DNA from 3 places in the Streptomyces sp. NPDC054757 genome. Region 3 is predicted to be linked to each of the others. Evidence: riboswitches for the same ligand, from Rfam matches in the RefSeq annotation. Region 3 holds a riboswitch; each other region holds the start of a gene.
The links. A riboswitch is a leader RNA that binds a small molecule or an ion and turns the genes downstream of it on or off. The one in region 3 is predicted to bind cyclic di-AMP.
Positions count from the first base shown of each region.

Region 1 (9,314 bases), on a different contig from region 3:
CGTGAAGACCTTGATCATTCTGGTGTTGGCCGGCAGGACCTCGGCGACGAAACGGCTGACCTCGCGCTCCCTGGCGACCGCCGCGATGTGTTCGAGCAGCGCGGATGCCACGCCGCGCCCCTGGTGGGCGTCCTGGACGAGGAAGGCGACCTCTGCCTCGTGCGCGGCGATCCTGTCGTAGCGGACGGTGGCGATGAACTCGCCGTTGACGGTCGCGGCGAGACCCACCCGGTCGACGTAGTCGTGATGGGTGAAGCGGTGGACGTCCTTGGCGGAGAGCCGGGGGTACGGTGCGAAGAACCGGTAGTACTTCGACTCGGGTGAGACCAGCTCGTAGAAGCTCACCAGCCGGTCGGCGTCCTCGGTGGTGATCGGCCGGATCCGCGCGGTGCCGCCGTCGCGCAGCACCACGTCCGCTTCCCAGTGGGCCGGGTACTCCTGGTGCGGGTTCTCCTCCAGCGGGGGCTGCATGCTGAAAGCGTACGGGTCGCGGTGGCACGGGGAGCGGTGCAGGCTGGTGATCCGGCAGAGCCGCACCACGGTACACCCGTGCAAGAATGGTCTAGACAACTGTCGCAGAACTCGAAGGGCAACACCATGGCTGAGCGTCGCGTCAAGGTCGGCTGGACCGAGGGACTGCACGCCCGACCGGCCTCCATCTTCGTCCGTGCCACCACGGCTTCGGGGGTGCCGGTGACGATCGCGAAGAACGGCAGCAACCCGGTGAACGCCGCATCGATGCTCGCCGTACTCGGCCTGGGCGTGGAGGGCGGCGAGGAGATCGTGCTCACCTCGGACGTGGAGGGCGCCGACGCCGCCCTGGACCGGCTGGCCAAGCTGGTCACCGACGGGCTCGACGAACTCCCCGAGACCGTCTGAGTATTCTGTCTTTCCGGGTGCCGGGCATGCGGCTGCGCAGCGAACGCACCGGAACATCCGAAAAGCAGAACATAAAAAGACTGCACAGAAAAAGACAGCACGAAAGAGGAGATGGATTACCGGATTCCTCTCGGACGGGCGCGAAAGAGCAGCGGCCGGCAAGCCGAAATTATCTGCTCCCTGTATACGGCAGCACTGTTAATCGGTGATGCCGACAGTGTTTACGGCATGTTTCGGATCCTTCCCGCGCCCCGGTTTCCGCAGCCGGTGCGCCGCCCTGGCGTGCTCCGCGTGCAGAGCGGTGAGCGCACGGGCCCGCTCCGCGTCGCCGCGCGCCACCGCGTCCACGATCGAGCCGTGCTCGGCCCAGGACACGACCGGAAGGACCGGCTGCTCGACGGCGTACATCCAGCCGATCTTCTGCCGCAGCTGGCCCAGCAGCGTGGTCAGCGCCGAGCTGCCCGATGCCTGCGCGAGCGTCTCGTGGAACCAGCCGCCGAGAGACCGCAGGTCCTCGCCCTGCCCCCGCCCGGCCCGCTCCTGCCCCAGCCTCACCAGGCCGCGCAGCACTTTCAGATGGGCTTCGGTCCGCCGCTGCGCGGCGCGCGCCGCGCCCATCGGCTCCAGCAGCATCCGCATCTCCAGCAGGTCGGCCGCCTCACGCTCGGTCGGTTCGGCGACACAGGCGCCCGCATGGCGGCGGGTGACCACGAACCCCTCGGACTCCAGGGTCCGCAGAGCCTCGCGGACCGGGACCCGCGAGACGCCGTAACGGCGCGCGAGCACCTCCTCGGTCAGCCGGCCGCCGCGCTCGTACACCCCCGAGATGATGTCGTCACGGATTGCCGTGCATACCGAATGCGCGGGAATACGCATGCCCCAACCTCCGCATCGACGTCCGCCTATCGCGGCCTGTCCACAGCTGTGCGGTGACTCTATGGCAGGGCGGGTCAATTCCCGAAGGCCCCCGGTAAATCATGGATATCTTTTGGCCAGGCAGAAACCGGCCGTGCGAACACCGGGCGCTGGAAATGCCTCGTGCGCGGATCCGGAACGCGAGTGGCCCCGGCGCGCGGCGGACGCGCCGGGGCGGCGGAAGAGGACCGGCCGGGGACCGGCCGGGGGCACACGTGGCTCGCCCGGGCCTGCCGGGGTCGGACGTGGACCGCCCGGGGCCCTGCCGGGTCAGACGTGGACGCCGTGCGAGCGCAGATAAGCGACGGGGTCGATGTCCGAGCCGTAGTCGGGACCCGTGCGGGCCTCGAAGTGGAGGTGCGGGCCCGTGACGTTGCCGGTGGCGCCGGAGAGCCCGATCCGCCGGCCCGGAGTGACGGACTGGCCGACCGAGACGCCGATGGACGAGAGATGGCCGTACTGCGTGTACGTGCCGTCATGCATCCGGATGACGATGTTGTTGCCGTACGCACCGCCCCAGCCGGCCTCCACGACCGTGCCGGCGCCGACGGCGTGGACCGGGGTGCCACTCGCGGCATGGAAGTCGATACCGGTGTGGCTGCCGGAGGACCAGAGGCTGCCACCGGTCTTGTAGCCGGTGGAGACGTACGAGTCGGCGACCGGGACCACATAGGCGTTGAGGCGTTCACGGGCCTGGGCGCGGGCCGCGCGCTGTTCGGCAGCCCTGGCGGCGTGTTCCCGCTCGGCCTTCGCCTTCGCTGCCGCCCTGGCCCTGGCCTTCGCCACGGCCTCGGCGTGGTCGGCCTCGTGCTGCTGTGCGGTGGCCTGGGCGGCTATCCGGTCGGCGACCGTGTCCCCCACGAGGATGGTCCGGTCGAGACGGGCTTCCTGCGCGGTGGAGACCTGCGCGCCGTCGGCCACCGCCGGGGAGGCGAGGGCGCCGATGACACCGGCTGTTGCGAGGGTGGCGGCTCCGGCGATGCCGACGGCCCTGCGGTTCGGACGGCTCGGGTGGTCCGTGCGGGCCGGGCGGTTGGGGGCACGGTGCTTGCCGGTGGGACGGCTGAACGCCATGGAGGGGCTGGTCCTTTCCTTCCCTGTCGCCTACCGGGTTAGCTGACGGGTTCGGAGCAGGAAGGTCCCCTACGGGCCCGCCCCTGCGGAGCGGCCCCGATTCACCCCAGGGACTGAGTGGGTCCCCGGCTCCCCCGGCTCGCGCCTGACGGGGACTCGGCGATCGCTGTCCGGCGCCGCGGTCGCGGCTTATGTCCGACGGACAGCGAGTGTGACGCTAAGCCGTCGGTCCCGGCCGCACCAAACGGACAGCGGATTCTGTCGCACATCCCACATCCCACATCCGACGTCCAGCAGCCCATCCCCGACAGCCGGTACCCAGCGGCCCATGTCCAGCTGCCCGCAGCCGGTACCGGGCCTGGCCGCGCGGCCTCGGGACAGCCCGGGCAACGGACCCCGCCGCGAACGGACGGGGTCCCGGCGGACTCACCGCCCGCCGGGACCCCGCAGCATGGGCCGCCCTGTGGCAGGGGCGGCCGGCGCGCTCAGCCGCTGACCACGGTCACTTCCCCGATGCCCAGCGCCCTGACCGGCTCCACGATCTGCGCGGCGTCCCCGACCAGCACCGTCACCAGCCGGTCGTCGGGGAAGGCGGAGACCACGGCGGCGGTCGCCTCGACCGTGCCGGTCGCGGCGAGACGGGCGTACAGCTGGGCCTGGAAGTCGTCCGGCAGATGCTGCTCGACCTGGTCGGCGAGGGTGGCCGCGACCGCGGCGGCCGTCTCGTACTTCAGCGGGGCGACCCCCACCAGGTTCTGTACGGCGACATCCCGCTCGGCGTCGGTCAGCCCGCCCGCGGCCAGCGTCCTCAGGACCTTCCAGAGGTCGTCGAGCGCGGGCCCGGTCGACTCGGTGTCCACCGAACCGCTGATGGCGAGCATGGCGGCGCCCGTCCCGTCGGCGGCCGAGCGGATCACCTGGCTGAAGGCCCGCACTCCGTAGGTGTAACCCTTCTCCTCACGCAGGACTCGGTCCAGACGGGAGGTGAGCGTGCCGCCCAGGCAGTAGGTGCCGAGGACCTGGGCGGGCCAGACACGGTCGTGCCGGTCCGCGCCGATCCGGCCGATCAGCAGCTGGGTCTGGACCGCACCCGGGCGGTCCACGACGACCACCCGGCCGGTGTCGTCCGCGGTGATCGGGGGGACCGGGCGGGGCGTGCCCGCGTTGCCCTTCCACTCGCCGAGGGTCTCGGCGAGCACCGCGTCCAGGTCGGTCCCCGCCAGGTCGCCGACGACGACCGCGGTGGCCGTGGACGGGCGGACGTACGCGTCGTAGAAGGCGCGGACACCGGCCGCGTCGATACGCCCCACGGTCTCCTCGGTGCCCTGGCGCGGACGCGACATACGGGCGGTGGCCGGGAACAGCTCCTTGGAGAGCTGCTTGGCAGCGCGGCGGGCCGGGTTGGCCAGCTCGTGCGGGATCTCGTCAAGCCGGTTGCCCACGATCCGCTCGACCTCGCTCGGGGCGAAGGCAGGCGCCCGCAGCGCGTCGGCGAGCAGGCCGAGCGCCTTGGGCAGCCGGGAGACCGGGACTTCGAGGGAGACCCGGACACCGGGGTGGTCGGCGTGCGCGTCGAGGGTGGCGCCGCAGCGCTCCAGCTCGGCGGCGAACTCCTCCGCGCTGTGCTTGTCGGTGCCCTCGGAGAAGGCCCTCGCCATGATCGTGGCAATGCCGTCGAGCCCCTCGGGCTCGGCGTCCAGCGGGGCGTCGAGGCTGATCTCGACAGCGACGACCTGCTGTCCCGGGCGGTCGCAGCGCAGCACCGTCAGCCCGTTGGGCAGGGTGGAGCGCTCGGGGGCCGGGAAGGCCCAGGGCCTGGGGGCACCCGCCTGGGGCTGCGGGTGGAAGGTCATGGTCACGGCCGCGGGGTCGGTCACTGGTCCGCCTCTGTGCTGTTGCTGTCGGTGGCTGCGGTGGCCGGGTCGGATTCGGCGTCCGCACGGGTCTCTTCGGGCTCATCGGCGGTGACGGGCTCGTACACCAGGACAGCCCTGTTGTCGGGGCGCAGCCGGGCCTTGGCGACCGCCTGCACCTCGTCGGCCGTGATGTCCAGCACCCGGCCCACCGCGGTCAGCGCCAGCTGCGGGTCGCCGAACAGCACGGCGTACCTGCACAGTTCGTCGGCGCGGCCGGCGACCGTACCGAGCCGGTCGAGCCACTCGCGCTCCAGCTGGGCCTGCGCGCGCTCCATCTCCTCGGCCGTGGGGCCCTCGGCCGCGAAGCGGGCCAGTTCCTCGTCGACGGCCGCCTCGATCTGCGGGACCTCGACACCGCCGGACGTCTTGACGTCCAGCCAGCCGAGCGAGGGGGCGCCGGAGAGCCGCAGCAGACCGAAGCCGGCCGCGACCGCCGTACGGTCCCGGCGCACCAGCCTGTTGTGGAGCAGTGACGACTCGCCGCCGCCCAGGATCGTCAGCGCGATGTCCGCGGCGTCGCACGCGCGGGTGCCGTCCTCGGGGAGCCGGTAGGCGGCCATCAGGGCGCGCGACGGCACCTCCTCGTACAGCTCCTCGCGCACCTCGCCACCGAGGGTGTCGGGCAGTGAGCCGTCCCGCGGCGGCTGCTTGCCGTCGTGGGAGGGGATGGTGCCGAAGTACTTCTCCACCCAGGCGAGCGTCTGCTCCGGGTCGATGTCGCCGACAACCGAGAGGACGGCGTTGTTGGGCGCGTAGTTCGTACGGAAGAACGCCCGCGCGTCCTCCAGCGTCGCCGCGTCCAGGTCGGCCATGGAGCCGATCGGCGTGTGGTGGTACGGATGGCCCTCCGGGTAGGAGAGTGCGGTCAGCTTCTCGAACGCCGTGCCGTACGGCACGTTGTCGTAGCGCTGGCGGCGTTCGTTCTTGACGACGTCCCGCTGGTTCTCCATGGACTCCTCGTCGAGCGCGGCGAGGAGGGAGCCCATCCGGTCGGCCTCCAGCCAGAGCGCCAACTCCAGCTGGTGCGCGGGCATCGTCTCGAAGTAGTTGGTGCGCTCGAAGCTGGTGGTGCCGTTGAGCGAGCCTCCGGCCCCCTGCACCAGCTCGAAGTGGCCGTTGCCCTCGACCTGTCCCGAACCCTGGAACATCAGGTGCTCGAAGAGGTGGGCGAGTCCGGTACGGCCCTTGACCTCGTGGCGTGAACCGACGTCGTACCAGAGGCAGACCGCGGCGACCGGGGTCAGGTGGTCCTCGGAGAGCACCACCCGCAGGCCGTTGGCCAGCCGGTGCTCGGTCGCTGTCAGGCCGCCGGAGGCGGCCTCGGCCGTGGCCGTGTGACCCATGGGCATGTACGTCCCTTCGATCGCGTGTGTTGACCGCGTTGGAATGCAGTCCTGCCACTGTATGCAAGCGCACCGACAGCCGGGAGCCATCCCGGTGTGCACGGGTCGCGGTCGGCGTTGTCGGTGGGACAGTCCACAATGGTCGGCGTCAGTACCGGACCAGGCACGTGAAGGAGCCGCAGCAGCGATGGCCCGCCGCAGCACGAAGACCCCGCCGCCGGAGGACTTCGAGGAGAAGATTCTCGACATCGACGTGGTCGATGAAATGCAGGGCTCCTTCCTGGAGTACGCGTACTCGGTGATCTACTCACGGGCCCTGCCGGACGCCCGTGACGGCATGAAGCCCGTACACCGGCGCATTCTCTACCAGATGAACGAGATGGGGCTGCGGCCCGACCGCAGCTATGTGAAGTGCGCCCGGGTCGTCGGCGAGGTCATGGGCAAGCTGCACCCGCACGGCGACGCCTCGATCTACGACGCCCTGGTGCGGCTCTCGCAGTCCTTCTCCATGCGGCTCCCGCTGGTCGACGGACACGGCAACTTCGGCTCGCTCGGCAACGACGACCCGCCGGCCGCGATGCGGTACACCGAGTGCCGGATGGCTGACGCCACGTCACTGATGACCGAGTCGATCGACGAGAACACGGTCGACTTCGAGCCGAACTACGACGGCCAGGAGCGCGAGCCCGGCGTGCTCCCGGCGGCCTACCCGAACCTCCTGGTGAACGGCTCGTCCGGGATCGCGGTCGGGATGGCCACCAATATGCCCCCGCACAATCTGGGCGAGATCATCGCGGCGGCCCGCCATCTGATCAAGCACCCGGGCGCCGATCTCGACACCCTGATGCGCTTCGTGCCGGGCCCCGATCTGCCGACCGGCGGCCGGATCGTGGGTCTCGACGGGATCAGGGACGCGTACGAGCGCGGGCGCGGCACCTTCAAGATCCGTGCGACGGCCACCGTGGAGAACGTCACGGCGCGCCGCAAGGGCATCGTCGTCACCGAACTGCCCTTCGCGGTCGGCCCGGAGAAGGTGCGGGCGAAGATCAAGGACCTGGTGGCGTCGAAGAAGCTCCAGGGCATCGCGGACCTGAAGGACCTCACCGACCGGGCGCACGGGCTGCGGCTGGTCATCGAGATCAAGAACGGTTTCGTGCCCGAGGCCGTGCTCGAACAGCTCTACAAGCTCACCCCGATGGAGGAGTCCTTCGGGATCAACAACGTGGCGCTGGTCGACGGGCAGCCGCTGACGCTGGGCCTCAAGGAGCTGCTTGAGGTCTATCTCGACCACCGCTTCTCGGTCGTCAGACGGCGCAGCGAGTTCCGCAGGACCAAGCGGCAGGACCGGCTGCATCTGGTCCTCGGGCTGCTCGTGGCGCTGCTCGACATCGACGAGGTCATCCGTCTGATCCGCTCCAGCGACAACTCGGCGCAGGCCAAGGAGCGGCTGATCTCGCACTTCTCGCTGAGTGAGACGCAGACCCAGTACATCCTGGACACCCCGCTGCGCCGGCTCACCAAGTTCGACCGGATCGAGCTGGAGAGCGAGCGCGACCGGCTGAACAGCGAGATCGAGGAGCTGACCCGGATCCTGGAGTCCGACGCGGAGCTGCGCAAGCTGGTCTCGTCCGAACTGGCCGCGGTGGCCAAGAAGTTCTCCACCGATCGCCGGACCGTCCTGCTGGAGTCGGCGGGGACCCCGGTGGCCGCGGCCGCCCTCCAGGTCGCCGACGACCCCTGCCGGGTACTGCTGTCGTCCACGGGGCTCCTGGCGCGTACGGCCACCGCCGACGGGCTCAGCACCGAGGGGCAGAAGCGCACCAAGCACGATGTGGTGGTCTCGGCCGTGCCGGCGACGGCGCGGGGCGACATCGGCGTGGTGACATCGGCCGGCCGGCTGCTGCGGCTCGGCGTGATCGACCTGCCGCAGCTGCCCGACACCGCGTCCGCGCCCAGCCTGGCGGGCGGTGCGCAGATCGCGGAGTTCGTCTCGCTCGCCGACGGTGAGCGGGTCGTCTGTCTCACCACGGTCGACGAGTCGTCACCGGGTCTGGCGATCGGTACCGAACAGGGCATCGTCAAGCGGGTGGTGCCCGACTACCCGGCCCACAAGGACGAGTTGGAGGTCATCGGCCTGCGGGACGGCGACCGGATCGTCGGCGCGGCCGAGCTGCGCACCGGGGACGAGGACCTGGTCTTCATCACGGACGACGCCCAGCTGCTGCGCTATCCGGCCGGGCAGGTCAGGCCGCAGGGCCGTCCGGCGGGCGGTATGGCCGGCATCAAGCTGGCCCAGGGGGCCAAGGTGATCTCGTTCACCGCGGTCGACCCGGCGGCGGATGCGGTGGTCTTCACCATCGCGGGTTCGCACGGCACGCTGGACGACTCGGTGCGTACGGCGAAGCTGACCCCGTTCGACCAGTACCCGCGCAAGGGCCGGGCGACCGGCGGGGTGCGCTGCCAGCGCTTCCTGAAGGGCGAGGACCTGCTGGTGCTCGCCTGGGCGGGCGAGACCCCGGTGCGGGCCGCCGCCGCGAACGGCGCCCCGGCCGAACTGCCGGAACCTGACCCGCGGCGGGACGGCTCCGGCCTGCCGCTGACCTCGGCGGTGGCGAGGCTCGCGGGGCCGGTGTAACCGGAAGCTCAGTACAACAGCCCGGCCTCTTCGGTCCCGTCCGGTTCCCCGGGCCCTTCGGAGAGGCCGGGCACATAGCGCAGGACGCCCCACATCGATTCGGCGGGGACATCCTGCGGTGCGTGCTCGCGGCAGCCGTCGAGCCGGTCGCGCACCGCTCCGGCGTCGATACCGGACCCGATGAGGACCAGCTCGGTGAGGTTCTCGCCGCTGCCGCCCGTGCCCGCGTCCCCGGCCCGGGGCGAGGGATAGAAGCGCAGGAAGTTTCCCACCGCGTGCAGGGTGTACTTCTCCGGGTGGCCGGGGACCCCGAAGTGGACGAAACCCTTGATGCGGTAGAGGCCGTCGGGGCGCGCGTCCAGGAACTCCATCAGCCGCCGGGGGTTCATCGGCTCGGCCGAGACGAACCCGACGCTCTCGTAGAGCGTGTGCAGATGGCCGCTGTGACCGCCGCCCTCCGCACATGTGCTGCCGTCCTGTGGGCCGCCCGGCTCCCCGGCGCCGTCCGGCGGAGCAACGTCGCCCGCTGGACCGTCGTCGCGCAGGTCGTCG
Region 1 is NZ_JBSHBW010000013.1:62,820-72,133, reverse strand. Features, by position in the region: gene ACWGKJ_RS17645 (bifunctional acetate--CoA ligase family protein/GNAT family N-acetyltransferase) at 1-471, opposite strand, end outside; gene ACWGKJ_RS17640 (HPr family phosphocarrier protein) at 598-879, shown strand; gene ACWGKJ_RS17635 (GntR family transcriptional regulator) at 1,078-1,755, opposite strand; gene ACWGKJ_RS17630 (M23 family metallopeptidase) at 2,065-2,868, opposite strand; cyclic di-AMP (ydaO/yuaA leader) riboswitch at 2,881-3,040, opposite strand; gene ACWGKJ_RS17625 (M16 family metallopeptidase) at 3,354-4,721, opposite strand; gene ACWGKJ_RS17620 (M16 family metallopeptidase) at 4,742-6,133, opposite strand; gene ACWGKJ_RS17615 (DNA gyrase/topoisomerase IV subunit A) at 6,315-8,762, shown strand; gene ACWGKJ_RS17610 (CobW family GTP-binding protein) at 8,771-9,314, opposite strand, start outside.
Region 1: it holds a riboswitch for cyclic di-AMP, as region 3 does, so the genes downstream of both, ACWGKJ_RS17630 (M23 family metallopeptidase) here and ACWGKJ_RS26030 (M23 family metallopeptidase) in region 3, are expected to answer to the same signal.

Region 2 (9,314 bases), on a different contig from region 3:
TCCGCTCCAGCGCCTCGGGGGCGAGCCGGCCCGTCCGGTCGACGTCCTGGCCGAGCCGGACGATGGTCATCCGCCGGTCCAGATCGACGAGTTCACCGGTGGCGGGGTCGGCGTCCGCGACGAGCAGACGGATGGAGTTCGTGCCGCAGTCAATGGCAGCGACGCGGGTCATATGGGTGTCCTCTCGTGGGGCCGGGGTTCCGTCCCGGCCCTGATCCTCAGTCACCGGGCCGCGCGGAGCCATCTCCGCCCGGCCCCGATCCTCAGTCGCCCAGCGGGGCGGAGCCCTCGCCGTCCCGCGCCCGCGGCACGCACGGGCCCTTCGCCCACCACTCGGGCAGCATCGCGATCGCCTCGTCCCCCAGCGGGTTGACGCCCGGCCCCGCGGCCAGCGAGTGGCCCACCAGGACGTGCAGGCACTTGACCCGGTCCGGCATCCCGCCCGCGCTCGGGAAGCCCTCCAGGACCTCGATGGCGTCGCGGCGCGCCAGGTAGTCCTCGTGTGCGGCCCGGTAGGCGGCGGCCAGTTCCGGGTCGGTGCCCAGCCGCTCGGTCATCTCCTTCATCACCCCGTTCGCCTCCAGCGTTCCGATCGCGGAGGCGGCACGCGGGCAGGTCAGGTAGTACGTCGTCGGAAACGGCGTGCCGTCCTCCAGACGCGGGGCCGTCTCGACGACGTCCGGGTTGCCGCACGGGCAGCGGTGCGCGATGGCGCGCAGCCCGCGGGGCGGTCGGCCGAGCTGCTCCTTGAACGCGCTGATGTCCGCGTCGGTGGGCTCGGTACGTTCGGTCTGCGGAGGGGGCGTTTCCATGCCTGCCTTGGATCTGAGTGGCTGTGAAGGGGATGGGGGTGGGGCGGGTGTGCCGGTGGAGCGGGGTGCCGGTGCACGGGGCGCGTGCTTACGGGGCGTACGCGGAGCCGGTGGCCGACGAGGCACCACCGGTCCGTGGCCCGGAGGTCCGGCGCCCCCGGGCTACGGCGCCTTGGTGCGGTCCGCGCTGTCCACGCCGTCCCACACGTTGGAGTACCACGGCCGGTCCGCGGCGCCCTTGCCCGCGGAGTGCTGGGTGCGGGAGTCGGGGTCGACCATGGTGTAGTTGGTCTCCCCCGGCCGCACGAAGTGCAGTTGCTCACGGGCCAGCCGCTCCACGTACGCGTTGTCCTGGAGGCGGGCCTTCTGGTCCCGCAGCTCCTCGACGCGCGCCTTCGCGTCGCTGACCTGGCGCCGCTGGTCGGCGATGTCGCCCCGCTGCGACACGTACTGCCGCATCGGGTAGGCGAGCGCCACCACCAGGGTGCAGAGCACCATCAGCAGTATCGCCGCCCGGCCGGTGAGCCGGGGTCTGCGCGCCTGGCGCCTGGACTGGGAGCGGTAGACACGGGCCGCGGTCTGCTCACCGAGCACCCTGAGTCTGGTCGCGGTGGAGAACCGGTCCCGGTTCCCTGCCATGCCGCCTCCCCGTTACACACGCACGTCCGTCCCCGGACACGGTACGGGACCGGGTACGGGGACGGCTGCGCGTGGCTGCGCCTTCGCTGCTGATTCAGCTGATTCAGCTATGCGGTGCTGCGGCCCGATCAGTTGGAGCGGAAGCGCGGGAACGCCGAGCGGCCCGCGTAGACCGCGGCGTCGTCGAGGATCTCCTCGATGCGCAGCAGCTGGTTGTACTTGGCGACGCGGTCCGAGCGGGCCGGGGCGCCGGTCTTGATCTGGCCGCAGTTCACGGCGACCGCGAGGTCGGCGATGGTGACGTCCTCGGTCTCGCCGGAGCGGTGCGACATCATGCACTTGAAGCCGTTGCGCTGGGCCAGCTCGACGGCGTCCAGGGTCTCGGTCAGCGAACCGATCTGGTTGACCTTGACGAGCAGGGCGTTGGCTGAGCCCTCCTCGATACCGCGGGCCAGCCGCTCCGGGTTGGTGACGAAGAGGTCGTCGCCGACGATCTGGACCTTGGCGCCCAGCTTGTCGGTGATGACCTTCCAGCCGTCCCAGTCGTCCTCGTACAGCGGGTCCTCGATGGAGACGAGCGGGTACGAGGCGACGAGCTCCTCGTAGTACTCGGTCATCTCGGCGGCCGAGCGGGACTTGCCCTCGAACTCGTACGTGCCGTCCTTGTAGAACTCGGAGGCGGCGACGTCGAGCGCGAGCGCGATGTCCTTGCCCGGCGCGTAACCGGCCTCCTTGATGGCCTCGATGATGAGGTCGAGAGCGGCGCGGTTCGACTCCAGGTTCGGCGCGAAGCCGCCCTCGTCGCCGAGGCCGGTCGACAGGCCCTTGGTCTTCAGGACCTTCTTGAGGGTGTGGTAGACCTCGGCGCCCCAGCGCAGCGCCTCCGAGAAGGACTCGGCGCCGATCGGCGCGATCATGAACTCCTGGATGTCGACGTTGGAGTCGGCGTGCGACCCGCCGTTCAGGATGTTCATCATCGGAACGGGCAGCAGGTGCGCGTTCGGGCCGCCCAGGTAGCGGAAGAGCGGGAGGTCGGAAGCCTCGGAAGCGGCGTGCGCCACGGCGAGCGAGACGCCGAGGATGGCGTTGGCGCCGAGGGAGCCCTTGTTCTCCGTCGCGTCCAGGTCGAACATCGCCTGGTCGATCAGGCGCTGCTCGGTGGCGTCGTAGCCGACGAGCTCCGGGCCGATCTGCTCGATGACGGCGAGGACTGCCTTCTCGACACCCTTGCCCTGGTAGCGGTTGGGGTCACCGTCGCGCAACTCGATGGCCTCGAACGCACCGGTGGAGGCGCCGGACGGGACGGCGGCACGGCCCGTGCTGCCGTCGTCGAGGCCGACCTCGACCTCGACCGTGGGGTTGCCTCGGGAGTCCAGGATTTCCCGGGCTACGACGACGTCGATGGACGGCACTAGCATCTCCTTCTGGGATGTGACGCTATGGGCGCAGGGTCTCTTTGGCCTTGCGCCAAGAGCCTAACCGGCCCGGGGGGCTCAGTCGGCAGGGCGCCCGGACCCTGGGACGAAAAAGGGCCCAAAAGATCGCAAGACAGTATGAAAGTCAGCATACCTACCAGGCGGTAACCCGCTGGCGGCCCCCCGTCGGCCGAGCTGTGGGCCGGGATGCGGCCCCGGCGGAGAGACCCCCGGCCCGGCGCGTACGGGGGAGTCGCGCCGGGCCGGGGGTGCTGGGGGGAGAGCTGATATCAGCTCAGGTGGAGCTGCTGACCGGGGTAGATCAGGTCGGCCTGCTTCACGATGTCCTTGTTCAGGTCGTAGACCTTCTTCCAGCCACCGCGGACGTGCTCGGCCTTGGCGATCGTGGAGAGGGTGTCGCCGGCCTTGACCTTGTACTCGCCGTCACCCTTCTTGATCGTGGTGGGCGCGGCGTGGCGGGGGGCGGCGTGCTTCGGGGCGGCCGGCGCACTGGTGCGGGCCTCGCTGCGCGAAGCGGCCTGCTGGTCGCTGTGGCCGCTCTGCTGGTCGGCGCTGGACGACGAGGAGCCGTTCGAAGAGGTGGAGACGTCCGGGCTGGGACCACCGCTGGTCAGGCCGCCGGCACCGGCGCAGGACCAGGCACCCGGGCCCTGCATGGCGAGGAGCTTCTCGGCCGTGGCGATCTGCTGGCCCTTGGTGGCGAGGTCGGCGCGGGGCGCGTACTGCGTACCACCGGCGGCGGCCCAGCTGGAGTTGTTGAACTGCAGGCCGCCGTAGTAACCGTTGCCCGTGTTGGTGGACCAGTTGCCACCGGACTCGCACTGCGCGACGGCGTCCCAGGTGGAGACCGAGGCGGCGGATGCGGAGGTCGCACCGATCAGCGGCACGGCCACAGCCGCTCCGGCGACACCGGCGAGGGTGGCGACGCGGACGGCCTTCGAGGGGCGACGGTGCTTGGACTTGCTGGAAAACAGCATGAAGAATCTCCTCACCGACGCCTACGAGGTGAGCTGTCGGGTTCGGGCCAATGAGTTGCCCGGCTGCGCGGCCTAGCGCACAGCTTCACCCCAAGCCGGTCCCGGTTCGTGCCGTTCTCTGACTCTGAACGGACGGCCGGACCCGGCGCTTACCTGGGTCCCCCGCTCCTGCCTGCGGCGCTTCTTAGCGTCAACTGCTTCCCCTCGACCGATGGCAGGATTCGGCGTGGCGATCGAAGAGGCCCGCGGTGCGAGCGGTCTGACCGTAATCACAGGACACCCCGATATTCAAAGATGAACATCGGCGAGCAAATCCCGGGTTTACGACCGCGCATGTCCCGTTTTCGCAGGTGAGAGGCGACATGCGCCGGGTGGACAGTACGGACATTCAGCCGGACCGACGAGAGCCATGTCTCACTCGAACAGAAGCGGACATACAGGCGCTAACTACCCCTGATTTTGGTCGAGATCAAGGCTCTGGCCAGGGACGATGAAGTCCGGATCGGCTCCGACCGTCCGATGGTTCGCCGCGTAGAGCGCGGGCCATCCGCCGGGCAGATCATGGGCCTTCGCGATGGACCAGAGGTTGTCACCCGCCCGGACGGTGTAGCTGCCGTCCGTACGGGCGTCATTCCGGGAGGGGTTTCCCCCGCGCGAGGCATGCCGCCCGGACTCGTCGCGGTGCGCACCGGGGCCGTCGGCGGACTCTCCGCCCCGGTGTCTGCCCGCCCCGGAAGTGTCCGGAGACGCCGGAGCATCTCCGTTGGCGGAGTCGGCGGGTGTCGCCGGGTCAGAAGTGGACGGCGAGGCGGAGTCCGAGGCGTCCGCATGAGCCGAAGAGTCGGGTCTGCCGGATCCGCCCGATGCGCCTGATGTGCCTGATGTATCCGAAGATGCGTCAGATGACGGCGAGGACGACCCGGAGGAGGAGCCGGAAGGAGAGTCCGAAGGAGAGGAGTCCGATGAGGGCGAGCCCGTGGGGGAGGAGGAGTCGGACGGGCTCGAACTCGTCCCCTTCGATGACTTCTGCCCCGATCCGTCCGTATTCGTGCTCTTCGATCCCCCGTCAGAGCCGGCCGGCTTCGAAGGAGTGGGGCTCGTGGTGGCCGGGGAGCCCGGGTCCACGGTGGCCGTGTCCGCGTCGTCCTTCGTCAGCCCGGCGACGGCCGCACAACTGGCCCAGAACTTCGCCCCCTCGGCCGCGTACGCCTTCTCGGCCACGGCTATCTGCTGGGAGCGGCTCGCCAGGTCGGGGCGGATCGCGTACTGCCCGCCGCCGTACTTGTCCCAGGCCGCCTGCGAGAACTGGAGGCCGCCGTAGTGCCCGTTGCCCAGGTCGGCGCTCCAGATGCCGCCGCTCTCGCACAGCGCCACCCGGTCCCAGGTCGTGGCGTCGGCCGCGTGGGCGCCGGTCGACGCCAGCAGCGGAAGGGCGATGGCCGAGCCCGTGACTCCTGCCGCTACGACTAGAGCTGGAGCCTGACGGGGGCGGCGGTGCCGACCGTTCCCGGTGCGCATGCGGTGGCCTTCCGTGTGACGGATGAGTTGAGGGGTGAACGTAGCCGCACTCGAACGTCAGTCACAAGTCGATGCAGCGGAGATCACGTGAAAGTCACATTCTTGACGGCACGTCACTTCAGCCCTGGTCAGACTGAGGGTCCGACAGGATCCGACGCGTCCCCGAACTCCACCGGGAGCGTGCGCAGTCCCCGCATGATGAGCCCGCCGCGCCACCGCATCTCGTCGGGCCCCACCGCCAGACGCAGGCCGGGCAGGCGCCGCAACAGGGTGGCGAGCGCCGTCTGCGCCTCCAGTCTGGCCAGGGGCGCGCCGAGGCAGTAGTGGATGCCGTGCCCGTAGCCGAGGTGCTGGTTGTCGGTGCGTCCGAGGTCCAGCGTGTCCGGCTCGGTGAAGCGCTCCGGGTCGCGGTCGGCGGCGGCCAGCACGACGAGTACGGGATCGCCCTCCGCGACGGACTGCCCGCCCAGGGTCAGCGGTTCGGTGGCGAACCGCCAGGTGGCCAGCTCCACCGGCCCGTCGTAGCGCAGCAGTTCCTCGACCCCGGTGGCGAGGAGGCCGGTCTCCCCGGCCGCCAGTGAGGTCTCAAGGCGCGCACGCTGCTCCGGGTTGCGGAGCAGCGCGTACATCCCGTTGCCGATGAGGTTGACCGTCGTCTCGAACCCGGCGAAGAGCAGGATGAACGCCATCGCGGCGGCTTCGTTCTCGGTCAGGTGCTCGCCGTGGTCGCTCGCCCTGATGAGACCGGAGATGAGGTCGTCACCGGGGTTCTCCCGCTTGCGGTGGATGAGTTCGGCGAGGTAGTTCCGCATCTTCTTGACCGAGCGCGCGACCCCGCCGCGCGGTCCGCCGCCGTGACGGATCATCATCCCCGCCCAGTCCCGGAAGTCGTCCTGGTCCTCGCGCGGGACGCCGAGCAGATCGCAGATGGCGTAGATGGGGAGCGGAAAGGCCAGGTCATGGATGAGGTCGGCCTTCCCGTCCGCCACGAAGCCGTCGATCAGCCGGTCCGTCAGCTCCTGCACCCGCGGGGCGAAGAGCGCGACGGTGCGCGGGGTGAACGCCTTGGAGACCAGCCGCCGCAGCCGGGTGTGGTCCGGCGGGTCGATGTTCAGCAGATGCGTCATCAGCTCCGCCTTGCGCTCCCCCGGGATCCCGGTCTTGCCCTTGGCGTGCGGGGACTCGGCGTGGTGCGCCGGGTTCTTCGACAGCCGGGGGTCGGCGAGCGCCGCCCGAGCGTCCGCGTACCGCGTCACCAGCCAGGCCTCCACCCCGCTGGGCAGCGCGGTCCTGTGGACGGGCGCGTGCTCCCGCAGCCAGGCGTACGCGGGGTACGGATCGGTCGCGAACTCCCAGGTGAAGAGGGTGGGGGCCGGGTCTGCGGTGCTGTTGTCGGTCACTCCTCGACGGTAGCCGCCCGGGGTGCCGCGCCCTCCACGGCCCGGATCGCGTCCCGGTACGCCCGCGCCGCCGCGCGCAGCGCCGCCTCCGGGTCCGTGCCGGCCGCCTCCGCGCTCGCGGCCAGGGCCAGCAGCCGGTAGCCGACGCCCTCGCCCGCCGGGAGCGGTACGTCGAGATCCGAGCCCCGCACCCGGGAGGTCAGCTTCGCCGCGAGGGCGAGGGCCGGCTGGCCGACCGGGACGCCGTCCGTCACCGATGTGCGCTGCTTCTCGATCGCCTTGGTCCGGTTCCAGTGGGCGTGGACGTCATCGGCGGTCTCCGCCGTCTCGTCGCCGAAGACATGCGGGTGGCGGTGGATCAGCTTCTCGACGAGGCCGCCCGCGACATCGTCGATGGAGAACGGCTCGTCCCCCTCATCGCCGGTGCCCTCCTGCGCGATCCGGGCGTGGAAGACGACCTGGAGCAGGACGTCCCCCAGCTCCTCGCGCAGTTCGTCCCGGTCGCCGTCCTCGATCGCCTCGACGAGTTCGTACGCCTCCTCGATCAGGTACTTGGCGAGCCCCCGGTGGGTCTGCTGGGAGGTCCACGGGCACTCGCGGCGCACCCGGTCCATCACCTGCACCAGGTCGAGGAGGCGTGCGCCCGGCAGATCGTACGAACCGGGCAGCAGTTCCAGGTCCGGCATCCGCACCCGGCCGCTGCCCGCGAGCCGGGCCAGACCGTCGGTGAGCTGCCGGTCGCCCTCGCCGGAGGGGAGGACGACGACCGTGTGCCCGCCCGCGCACTCCTCGACCAGCCGGTGCGCGTCGGGCGCCTCCTGCTCGACGGTCACCCCGGCCTCGCGCAGATACGGCAGCTGCGGATGGCCGGGGTCCGCGCAGACCACCCGGTCCGCCGAGTGCAGCAGCTGCCAGGCCGGCCAGGAGAGGAGTCCCGGCGCGACCCGGTGGCTGGTGGTGAGCAGCACGACCCTGCCGGGGGCGTCGAGCGCCTCGGGGACAGGGGTGGGGCCGGGGGCGGAGGCGGAGGGGGCAGGGTCGTGGGTGTTCTCAGCGGTCACCCGTCGAAACTATCCCGCCGGGCCGCTGTCCCGCTGTGCCGATCCCCCGGCGGGCCGGTGCCGGTGCCCGCTGCGCCGCTGTCCCGCCGGACCGCTATCCCGCCGCGCTGACCCCGGTCCCGGCGGACTGGCCCGTCTGCTCCTTGGTCACCTCGGTGATCCACGGCGTCTTGTACGCGCCGAGCTGGCTCTTCTTCGCGTCCCAGACCCCATAGCGCGGATTGACGTCCACGCCCATCGCCCTGGACGTCTTCATCATCGCCTGGAGCACCGCGCTCTGGCCCTGCGGAGTGCCGAGCGAGACGCCGCCCAGCTTCTCGGCCAGCTTGGACGCGGTGACCTGCTCCTGGAGCGCCTGGTCGATCTGGCCGGGTGCGATGCCGTTCTGCTGGAGGTAGACCTGCTGGAGCCGCTGCTCGCTGCCCGCCTGCTTGACCAGCTGGTCGCGCGCGTCCTGGATGTCCTTGCGGGTGACCTTCGCCCCGGCGTCCGCCGCCGCCTTCGCGAGCACCCGGTCGAAGATCATGGTGCCGAGCTTCATCCCGCTGAGGTTGTTGCTGCTCCTGATCAGCTCGGCGGCCTGCGGAGACTTGTTCTGCGCCTTGCGTACGTCGTTCACCTGCGTCTGCAGGGCCGCGACCGTGATCCGGTCCTTACCCACGACGGCTGCCGCGCCCGGATGGGGCTGGCTGCCGCAGGCGGCGAGAAGCGGGGCTGCGGCGACGAGCGCAACGGATACGGAGAGCGCAGTGCGACGGCGGCGGTGCAAAGGAGCCTCCTGGCAGGCGAGTTCGTGCGGGGGGTGGCGTGGCGCTCGGCGCCTCCTCGCGGGGGCGGCCGGGCGACGCGCGGAGCACAAGACCTTGCGTTGATCGAATGTTAGGCACTTGGGGTGGCGGGGGCCACCGGTTCGACCAACGATTCAGGGGCTTCCCGGTTGTCGGGGCGCAGCATGATCGTCCGCGAGATGAGAAAAGTCAGCGGAACGGCCGCCGCTGCCGCGACCAGCGGCGCGTAGTGGGCGCCGAGACGGGCCACGTCCACCAGGAGATAGACGCCGCCGGTGGTGATGACGAAGTTGGCCGCGTTGGTCAGCGGGAAGAGCAGGAACTTCCGCCAGGTCGGCCGGATCCGGTAGGTGAACCGGGCGTTCATGAAGAACGACCCGACCATGCTGAGGCAGAAGGCGACGGTGTGCGCGGCGAGGTACGGGAGCCGGGTGAGCAGGAGCAGGTAACAGCCGTAGTACGTGCCGGTGTTCACCACGCCGACGAGCGCGAAGCGGACCAGCTGGCCCAGCTTCGCCCCCGCCGGGGCCTGCCGTGCGGTGTGCATCTGTGTACACGCTCCTGAGTCTGTGGACGCGCTCCTGGGAACGGGAGAGGTGAAGTCCCGGCGACGGCTCGATGAACTCACCCCATCCCGGGCCAATTCAGCGTATTTCCACTGCCATATTCGGGGGCATGAGACC
Region 2 is NZ_JBSHBW010000021.1:32,892-42,205, reverse strand. Features, by position in the region: gene ACWGKJ_RS23475 (Ppx/GppA phosphatase family protein) at 1-172, opposite strand, end outside; gene ACWGKJ_RS23470 (DUF501 domain-containing protein) at 264-812, opposite strand; gene ACWGKJ_RS23465 (FtsB family cell division protein) at 975-1,451, opposite strand; gene eno (phosphopyruvate hydratase) at 1,580-2,869, opposite strand; gene ACWGKJ_RS23455 (transglycosylase family protein) at 3,157-3,864, opposite strand; cyclic di-AMP (ydaO/yuaA leader) riboswitch at 3,868-4,054, opposite strand; gene ACWGKJ_RS23450 (transglycosylase family protein) at 4,312-5,382, opposite strand; gene ACWGKJ_RS23445 (cytochrome P450 family protein) at 5,511-6,782, opposite strand; gene ACWGKJ_RS23440 (nucleoside triphosphate pyrophosphohydrolase) at 6,779-7,750, opposite strand; gene ACWGKJ_RS23435 (SurA N-terminal domain-containing protein) at 7,938-8,612, opposite strand; gene ACWGKJ_RS23430 (GtrA family protein) at 8,723-9,178, opposite strand; gene ACWGKJ_RS23425 (YfhO family protein) at 9,307-9,314, shown strand, end outside.
Region 2: it holds a riboswitch for cyclic di-AMP, as region 3 does, so the genes downstream of both, ACWGKJ_RS23455 (transglycosylase family protein) here and ACWGKJ_RS26030 (M23 family metallopeptidase) in region 3, are expected to answer to the same signal.

Region 3 (9,314 bases):
CGAAGAGCGACGGAACGCTGGCGGCCGGGAAGAAGATCCGGTCGAAGTGGACGTACAGCAAGGTCATGGGGGTGGGCGACCTCAACGGTGACGGTTACGGGGACCTGCTGGCCCGGGACAAGGCCCATGTGCTGTGGCGTTACAACGGCACGGCGGCAGGCCAGTTCAGGGAGCGGGTGCGGGTGTTCAAGGACTGGGGTGCCTCGTACGACACGATCGTCGGCGTCGGTGACATCACCGGCGACGGCAGGGCGGACATCGTCGAACGCGACGCGGCGGGGAACCTCTACCGCAACACGGGCGACGGCAAGGGCTCGTTCGGCGGCCGGACCCTGATCGCCACCGGCTGGAAGGGGTACAGGGGCGTCTTCTAGGCGGCCGCGTCGCAGTGCCGTCACCCGGGCCACGCCAGGGATCCGGGTGGCGGCAAACGTGCCCGGCAGGGGGATACCCGATCGGCTGCCGGGCCCGGTCCCGCTATGCTCGTGGGGTGCCCAGGCACGGACCGTTAGCTCAATTGGCAGAGCAGTGGACTTTTAATCCATTGGTTGTGGGTTCGAGTCCCACACGGTCTACCGGACAGGGGTGAGGGGAACCTCCTCTGACCTGCTACTCAGCGCCTGAATCGGCTTCGGCCGGTTCGGGCGCTGTTTTGTTTCCGCGTGGTACGCCCCCGTCGGGGCGGGGGCGCGCGCCGGGCCGGCGGCGGCCGTTCCGGGAGGGCCGGAGCCGAAGGGGGTTCCGGTGCATGCGCTTGGTTTCCTGCTTCCCTTGCTTCCCTTGCTCCCCTTGCTTCGCTCGATTCCCTCGATTCGCTCGCTCAAGAAGTCGGGGCAGGGGATCCGCTCGTCGTGATGGGACTGTTGTCCCATCGCTCCGGTAGAGTGATGGGTCAAGGGTCCCATCGCTTGAGGGAGAGTGCCATGCGTGTCTTTGTCACCGGGGGGACCGGCCTGATCGGGGCCGCCGTCGTCGCCGAACTGCTCGCCAACGGTCACACCGTTCTCGCGCTCGCCCGCTCCGACGCGTCCGCGCGGGCCGTCGAGGCGGCCGGCGCCGAACCGCTCCGGGGGTCTCTCGCCGACCTGGACGTCCTCCGCTCCGGTGCCGCGCAGTCCGACGGGGTGATCCACCTGGCGTTCGCCAACGACTTCAGCAGCCCCGAAGCCGTCGCGAAGGCGGTCGCCGAGGAAGGCACCGCCATCGCGGCCATCGGTGAGGAACTTGTCGGCAGCGACCGACCGTTCGTCACCGTATCGGGCACGCCCCAGGCGCCGGGCCGCGCCGCCACCGAGGCCGATCCCACCGTGACCGAAGGGCCGGTCGGCGGCCGTGGCCGTGCGGTCACCGCGGCTCTGGGCCTGGCACCGCGCGGCGTCCGCAGTTCGGCCGTACGTCTGCCGCGCACGGTTCACCACCGGGGCGAGGGCGGGTTCGCCGGAATGCTGACCGGCATCGCCCGCCAGACCGGAGTCTCCGGCTACCCGGGTGACGGCGCACAGCGCTGGCCGGCCGTGCACGCGCTCGACGCGGCCGTCCTCTTCCGGCTCGCCCTGGAGCGGGCGGAAGGCGGCACCGCCTGGCACGCCGTGGCCGACGAGGGGGACCGGGTGCGCGACATCGCCGCGGTCATCGGCCGGCGGCTGGGCCTGCCGGTCGAGTCGGTGCCGCCGGTGACCTACGGGCCCCTCGGCCAGATCTTCGAGAGCGACCAGCCCGCGTCCAGCGCCCACACCAGGCAGACACTCGGCTGGGAGCCGACCCACCCGAGCCTGCTGGAGGACCTGGAGAACATCCAGCCCTGAGCGGCGGGGGCAGCCGGGGCGGGTTCCGGCCGCCCCCGCCGCCCGGCCGTTCCACCGCCGGGGCCAGGGGTTCGCCAATACAGGACGCTCTCCTTCCACTTCCACTGGACATCGCATGCCGGATGATGGGGAGTGACGGCATGACAGCGGATGTGCGGGGCGGCGTGATGACAGACAGTGAATCGATCCGGTCCGAGCCGGGGGCCGACCCCGGCCCCGACCCTGGCCCCGGTCCTGACGCCGTCCCGGCGTCCGTGCCGGGCGCGGGGAGTGGGGACGCGGGGCCGCGGCGGTCCCTGCGACGGCGACTGGGCGGGGCCGTGGTCCTCCTCGTTCTCGTGCTGCTGTTCGCCCTGCCGCGGTGGACGCTGTTCGCCTCCGGTGTCCACTGGCCGTTCCCGGTGTTCCTGGCCGGCACGGTCGTCTTCGCCGTCTGGCTGGTCTCCTTCCCCTTCCTGATGGCAGCGGGCCACGGGCGCCGACGGGCCGACCGGGCGGCGCGTATCGCGGACAGCAGCCTCGGGGTGATCTGGGTGCTGTTCACCTGGTCGGTGCTGGGCGGTCTGGTGCATCTCGTGCTGGTCGGGCTCGACGCCGGCGGTGACGAACGGGCCAGGATCATCGCCGCGGCCGTCGCCGTGGTCTCGGCCGGGCTGCTGGCCCTGGGGCACCACGAGGCCATGAGGGTCCCCCGGGTGAAGCGGCTGGACGTCCGTATCCCGCGGCTCGGCCGGGGCCTCGACGGGACCCGTGTCGTCGTGCTGGCCGACACCCACTTCGGGCCGATCGACCGGGCCCGCTGGTCGGCGCGGGTCACCGACGCGGTCAACGCGCTGGACGCGGACGTCGTGATCCACGCCGGTGATATCGCCGACGGCACACCCGCCCAGCGCCGGGAGCAGTCCGCGCCGCTCGGGACGGTCCGGTCACGGCTGGCGAAGGTCTATGTCACGGGGAACCACGAGTACTTCGGGGAGGCGCAGGGCTGGCTGGACCGCATGGCCGAACTCGGCTGGGAACCCCTCCACAACACCCACGTCGTGGTGGAGCGCGGCGGCGACCCGCTCGTCCTCGCGGGTGTGGACGACGTGACGGCGGAATCCTCCGGACTGGCCGGACACCGTACGAACCTGGCCGGGGCTCTCGCGGGGACGGACCAGGACTGGCCGGTCCTGCTCGTCGCCCACCAGCCCAAGTACGTCCGGCAGGCGGCTGCCGCCGGTATCGACCTACAGGTTTCCGGCCACACTCACGGCGGCCAGATCTGGCCGTTCAACTTCCTCGTACGGATCGACCAGCCGGTGGTGCACGGCCTGAGCCGGCACGGCGAGCGGACCCAGCTCTACACCAGCCGGGGCACCGGCTTCTGGGGGCCGCCCTTCCGGGTCTTCGCGCCGAGCGAGATCACCCTGCTCACCCTGCGCTCCGGTGGCGGGCCCGCCACCGGAGCGGACGGCGGGGCCGCCCCGTCGGAGGGCGGGTGAGCGAGGCGCCGTACGTCAGCGGCGGTCCAGGCCGTCACCGGGAACGGCGGACGGCGGAGGCCACCCCGGCCCCGCAGGCGGTCCGGAGCGGTCCGGAGCCGTCCGGAGGGATCCGCAGGCGGTCCGGAGGGATCCGGAGCGGCCCCGGGCGGTAAGTGGTTCGAACCACCCCCGGACATGCCGTAGAGTTGTGTTCACCGACGCGGGGTGGAGCAGCTCGGTAGCTCGCTGGGCTCATAACCCAGAGGTCGCAGGTTCAAATCCTGTCCCCGCTACTCAAGACCGAAGGCCCGGCACACTGTGCCGGGCCTTCGGCGTTTCCGGGGCCCGCTGTCCTTCCCCCACTTGGCCGAGGCCGAATCGCACACCGGCCCGGGTGCCGACAGCCTGGTAGGGCGCGGTACCGTCCGCCGCTTTACGGAACCGGGCAGGAGGGTACTGGTGGGGCAGCGAGACGATTCGGGCTGGGTGCGGGGGTTACTCCGTGTGCTCCCCGCCGTGCTGATCGTGGGCGGGGCGGTCTTCGACCAGCTGACCCCGCCCGCGTTCACCGCCGCCCCGTTCTTCGCCGCCGCCCCGGTGATCGCAGCCCCGCTCTTCTCGTTCCGGGCCACCCTGACCACCGGGATCGTCTCGGTCCTGGCCATCGCGGGACTCCGTGCCGCTGACGGCACATCCGGCAGGGGCTCGGCGATCACCGAACTGATCACCGTCTTCACGGTGTCCTGCGTCGCGCTGGCCATCAACCGCGTCATCCGGCGAAGCGGCGAGGAACTCGCATCGGCGCGGGTCGTCGCGGAGACCGCGCAGCGCGCCGTACTGCCGGTGCCGTCCGAGCGGATCGCCGAACTGCACATCGCGGCGCGGTACGAGGCCGCCCAGGCCGGCACCTTCATCGGCGGCGACCTCTTCGCCGTGCAGGACACCCCGTACGGGGTCCGGCTGGTCATAGGCGACGTGCGGGGCAAGGGGCTCGGCGCCGTCGAGGCCGTGGCCGTGGTGATCGGGGCCTTCCGGGAGGCCGCCGAACAGGAGGTGACGATCGAGGAGGTCGCCCAGCGGCTGGAGCGCGCGCTGACCCGGGAGGGGATCCGGCGCGAAGGGCTCGACGCCTTCGAGGGGTTCACCACGGCCGCGCTCGCCGAGATCCCGCGCGAGAACCAGGGCATGATCCGGCTGCTCAACCGGGGCCACCCCGAACCGCTGCTGCTGTACGCGGACGGGGACGTCCACGTCCTGGCCCCGACCGATCCCGCGCTGCCGCTGGGGCTGTCCGATCTGGCGGCCTGGCCGGACCGGGCGGACGAGACGCCGTTCCCGCCGGGGTCCACGCTGCTGCTCTACACCGACGGGCTGTCCGAGGCGAGGAACGCGCAGGGGGTCTTCTACGAACCGCAGGAGCGGTTGCGCGGCCGGATCTTCCCGGGGCCCGAGGAACTGCTGACGGCGGTGACCGACGACGTACGGCTGCACACGGGCGGGCACTCCACGGACGACATGGCGCTGCTCGCGGTGGGCCGTCCGCTGCGGGGGCAGCCGGCGCGGCGCAGGACGGTGGGGATCGTGCACCGCGAGCGTGAACGCGAATGACGTGATCCGCGAATGACGTGATCCGCGAAGGACGTGATTCGCGGAGGACACGATCCGTAGTCGAAGAGCACCACTCCGCATAACAGTTGACGCACGATCAGGATTTCGAGGTTTCCCGGCCACCGCTGAGGGATGATCAAGTCGCCCGAATCCGCCCGGTTATGTCCTGGTAAGTACGGGCCAAAGCCGTTAACGATCAGTCGGAACAGCTTGGAATCCGGCCCTCGCGTCTATTAACGTTCGATAACGCAGCGCGGTTGTCCCAGTCGTCGCAAGAGGCGGCACCGTGCGCACGCGCCGAATCCCGCAAGGGAACCGGGGAACCACCAATTGGGGTGAATCGGGCCTCTCCGCAAGGGCTGCCCGTAGGAGACCTTCCTGCTCCGAACCCGTCAGCTAACCCGGTAGGCGGTAAGGAAGGAAAGGAGTGCGCCTCCGTGGCGTCCAACAACCCTGCCCCCGAAACGCTTTACTTCCCGAACGACGATGCTCTCGGTTTCGGCGGTGCGGAAGGCGGCGCGCCGGACGAGTGGAATCCCACCGAGGACTCCCTCCGTACCGTCCGCGGCAAACACCGGGTCGCCAAGCAGCGCAACGGTCTCGCCCGCAGCTCCACGGTGCTCGGCGTCGGTGTGATCGCGGCCGTCGGCGCGGGCGGCATGGCCAGCGCGCAGAGCAAGCCGCCGCTCGCGATCTCGCTCCCCGACCTCCCGCAGTCCGTCAAGGACAAGCTGCCGGAGGCCGAATCGCTGCCCGGCGTGGGCTCACTGATCTCCGACATCGGCGACGTGCCGGACCACGGCGGTACGGAGACGGGCGCCGCCGACGCGGCCCTCACCACCGCCGCGGCCACCGGCAAGGGCAGCGCGGACGCGGGCGAGGCCCTCCGGGCACGAATCCTCCAGCAGGCCGAGCAGCAGCAGGGCGCGATCGACGACGAGGCCAAGGCGGCGGCCGAGAAGGCGGCCGCGGAGAAGGCGTCGGCGGAGGCCGCGAAGAAGCGGGACGAGGCGGCGGCCAAGGAGAAGGCGGCCAAGAAGAAGGCCGAGGCGGAGGCCGAGGCCAAGGCGGAGAAGGAGCGGCTCGCCAAGCTGGCGGCCGGCTACTCGCTCCCCGTCTCCTCGTACACCCTCACCTCGCGGTTCAACGACGGCGGTGCGATGTGGTCGTCGGGCCACCACACCGGTCTCGACTTCGCCGCGCCGACCGGCACCCCGATCAAGGCCGTGCACGGCGGCACGGTCAAGTCGGCGGGCTGGGCCGGGGCGTACGGCTACCGCACGGTCGTCGCGCTCGACGACGGTACGGAGCTGTGGTTCTGCCACCAGTCCTCGATCTCGGTCGGCGCCGGCCAGAAGGTCGCCACCGGCGAGGTCATCGGCCGGGTCGGCGCCACCGGCAATGTCACGGGCCCGCATGTGCACCTGGAGGTCCGGCCGGGTGGCGGCGACCCGGTCGACCCGATGACCTGGCTCCAGGGCAAGGGCCTCAACCCGTAAGGAACGCGGCCCGGCAGGGCCCGGCCCCCGCACGGAGCACTCGCACGCAGGGCCGCGCCTCGGCGCGGCGTCCGCAGACATGGCACCCGCGCGAACGCCCGTGGGCAACGCCCGTGGGCAACGTCCGTGGGCACGGCGCCCCGCACGAACGTCCGCAGGTATGGCGCCCCCTGCGCAACATCCATAGGACGGGCGCCCCGCGCGAACGCCCGGAGGCACGGCACCCCGCGCGCAACGCCGGTGGATACGGCGTCCCGCACCCCGGCAGCCCTGGCGGCATCCCCCCCGACGTCAGGGCTGCCGGTTCGTCCGTACGGGGGCGGGCCGGAATAGCGGGCGGCGACCGCAGGGTTGACCGGCGTATGACTTCTCTCCGCGCACTCGGCTCCTCCGGCCTCCAGGTCTTCCCGCTCTCCCTCGGCGGCAACGTCTTCGGCTGGGGCGCCGACGAAGAACAGTCCTTCGCCGTGCTCGACGCCTACACCGCGGCAGGCGGCAACTTCATCGACACAGCGGACACCTACTCGTCGTGGGTGCCCGGCAACAAGGGCGGCGAGTCCGAGGCCGTCATCGGCAACTGGCTGGCCGCACGCGGGAACCGCGAAGACGTGGTGGTCGCCACCAAGGTCGGCTCGCACCCCGAGTACCGGGGGCTCTCGGCCGCGAACATCAAGGCCGCGGCCGACGCGTCGCTGAGCAGGCTCCGGACCGACTACATCGACCTCTACTACACGCACCGCGACGACGAGTCCGTACCCGTCGATGAGATCATCACCGCCCTGGACGATCTGGTGAAGGCCGGCAAGGTCCGCGCCATCGCCGCGTCCAATCTGAGCCCCGAGCGGCTGGACGCCTCCGTGGCGTTCTCCGACGCCGAGGGGCTCGCCCGGTACTCCGCTCTGCAGCCGCACTACAACCTGGTCTCCCGCGACACCTACGAGGGCGCGCTCCAGGACGTGGCGGCCCGGCACGGTCTGGCGGCCGTCCCGTACTCCGCGCTGGCCTCCGGGTTCCTCACCGGCAAGTACCGGCCCGGCGCGGACGTCGACAGTGTCCGGGCCGGCAGCGCGGCGCAGCACCTGGACACCGAGCGGGGGCCGAAGGTCCTCGCCGCGCTCGACAAGATCGCGGCGGCGCACGAGGCGGAGGTCGCCACCGTCGCCCTGGCCTGGCTGGCGGCACAGCCGACCGTCGTCGCGCCGATCGCCTCGGCCCGTACGGTCGAGCAGCTGCCCGCGCTGACCGCCCTGGCCGAACTGAAGCTCACCGACGCCGAGGTGGCTGAGCTGACCGCAGCCGCCGCCTGAGAGTCCGAGAGAACGGGCCGGGCCCGGCCGGTATCCCGGGGGCGGCCGAGAGCCGGCCGGCTTTCCGGGGGCGTCCCGGGTCGGGTCAGTGCTGGTACGGGTTGTAGCCGCCGTAGTCCAGATGCGGTGGTGGCACCCGTACCCGCCCGGTCGCCTGTGCGGCGTGGAGCAGCGCGGGCCCGGCTATCTCCTTGCGCTGCCAGAGGTGGTGCAGCAGCTCCTGCTCGCGCGCCTCGAAGTCCGGGTCCACCACACCGCGGTGGGCCCGGTGCCGCAGAAAGGCGAGGGTGGTCGCGAAGGCCTCGTACTCGGAGACCGCGCGGGACGCGGCCCGGGCACGGGACTTGGCGTCGGCGTGCGCGGGCGGCCGGTGATAGGGGCTCTGGCCGTACGCCGCCGGGTGAGGGCCCAGATGGGGGCTGGTCGCGCCGAATCCTCCGCCGAACGTACGCGCGGCGAAGGCGCGGGCCAGGGCGCGCGCCCGCATCGACGAGAGCGCCAGCGGTTCCGCGGGGGCCAGCCAGCCCGCCGCCGCGTAGGCCGGCAGCTCGGCCGATATGGTGCGCAGCTCCCGCTGGCGGGTCCAGATCGTCAGCCAGGTGACCGTTCCGAAGGCCGGGACCATGAAGGCGCCGTAGACCAGGTAGAAGCCATAGGTGCCGAAGGCCGACGAGCTGTTCCACAGGGCGTGCATGCCCATGGCGCAGACCAGCCCGAGCAGTGGCGGTGCGGTCCGGCGCAGCCGCTGGTGCCCGGCGGCCGATGCCGCGACACCGAAGCCGATACCGGTCAGCACGGTGAACAGCGGGTGGGCGAAGGGCGAGAGGACCACCCGGGCGAAGAAGGTCGCCGCCGTCACGGCCGGGACACCCGAGAACCCCAGGGACTTGTCCTCGCCGAAGGCGCTGCCCAGATAGAGGATGTTCTCGGTGAAGGCGAAGCCGGTCGCGGTGAAGCCCGCGAAGACCACCCCGTCCACGATCCCGGTGAAGTGGCGTCTGCGGAAGAGGAAGATCAGCAGGATCGCCGCGGCCTTCGCGCTCTCCTCGATGACCGGCGCCACCACTCTCGCCCCGAGGGTGTCCGCGCTCGTCGGATCCGCTGTGGCGGTCGCTATCCAGTGCGTGGCGAAGGAGTTGGCGATGATCGCGACCAGGGCGGCGGCACAGGCGCCCCAGGCGAAGGCGAAGATCAGATTGCGCCAGGGGCCCGGATCCACCCGGTCGAGCCAGCGGAAGGCCGCCATGAGCAGCGGCACCGGAAGCACGGCGAGACCGATGCCGACCAGGAAGCCCTCGGTGCCGGTCTGTTCGCGGACCAGCGAGAGGATCAGCAGTCCGCAGATGGCGAGAACGATGATCACCGCGGCGGCGCGCAGCGCCTTGCTCCGCCAGAAGTCCCTGCGGGGTGCGTAGCGCCAGTGTGCACGCGGGGGGACGGCGTCGAAGCGCGGCTGCTCCTCGTACACCGGGACCACCGGATGGGCCGCCCCGGGCGGCACGCTCGATTCGTACACCCGATGGAGCCTAACGAGCGGCACCGACAATCGCGACGCCGTACCCGATTCCGGGGCCCGCCGGGCATCGCCGTTACGGACGCGGGGCCGGCCGGTCGTTGCGGCGGAACAGC
Region 3 is NZ_JBSHBW010000025.1:16,092-25,405, reverse strand. Features, by position in the region: gene ACWGKJ_RS26060 (FG-GAP-like repeat-containing protein) at 1-374, shown strand, start outside; tRNA gene ACWGKJ_RS26055 (tRNA-Lys) at 503-575, shown strand; gene ACWGKJ_RS26050 (SDR family oxidoreductase) at 924-1,805, shown strand; gene ACWGKJ_RS26045 (metallophosphoesterase) at 1,973-3,289, shown strand; tRNA gene ACWGKJ_RS26040 (tRNA-Met) at 3,491-3,564, shown strand; gene ACWGKJ_RS26035 (PP2C family protein-serine/threonine phosphatase) at 3,728-4,879, shown strand; cyclic di-AMP (ydaO/yuaA leader) riboswitch at 5,165-5,305, shown strand; gene ACWGKJ_RS26030 (M23 family metallopeptidase) at 5,317-6,378, shown strand; gene ACWGKJ_RS26025 (aldo/keto reductase) at 6,741-7,685, shown strand; gene ACWGKJ_RS26020 (PrsW family intramembrane metalloprotease) at 7,771-9,201, opposite strand; gene trmB (tRNA (guanosine(46)-N7)-methyltransferase TrmB) at 9,275-9,314, opposite strand, start outside.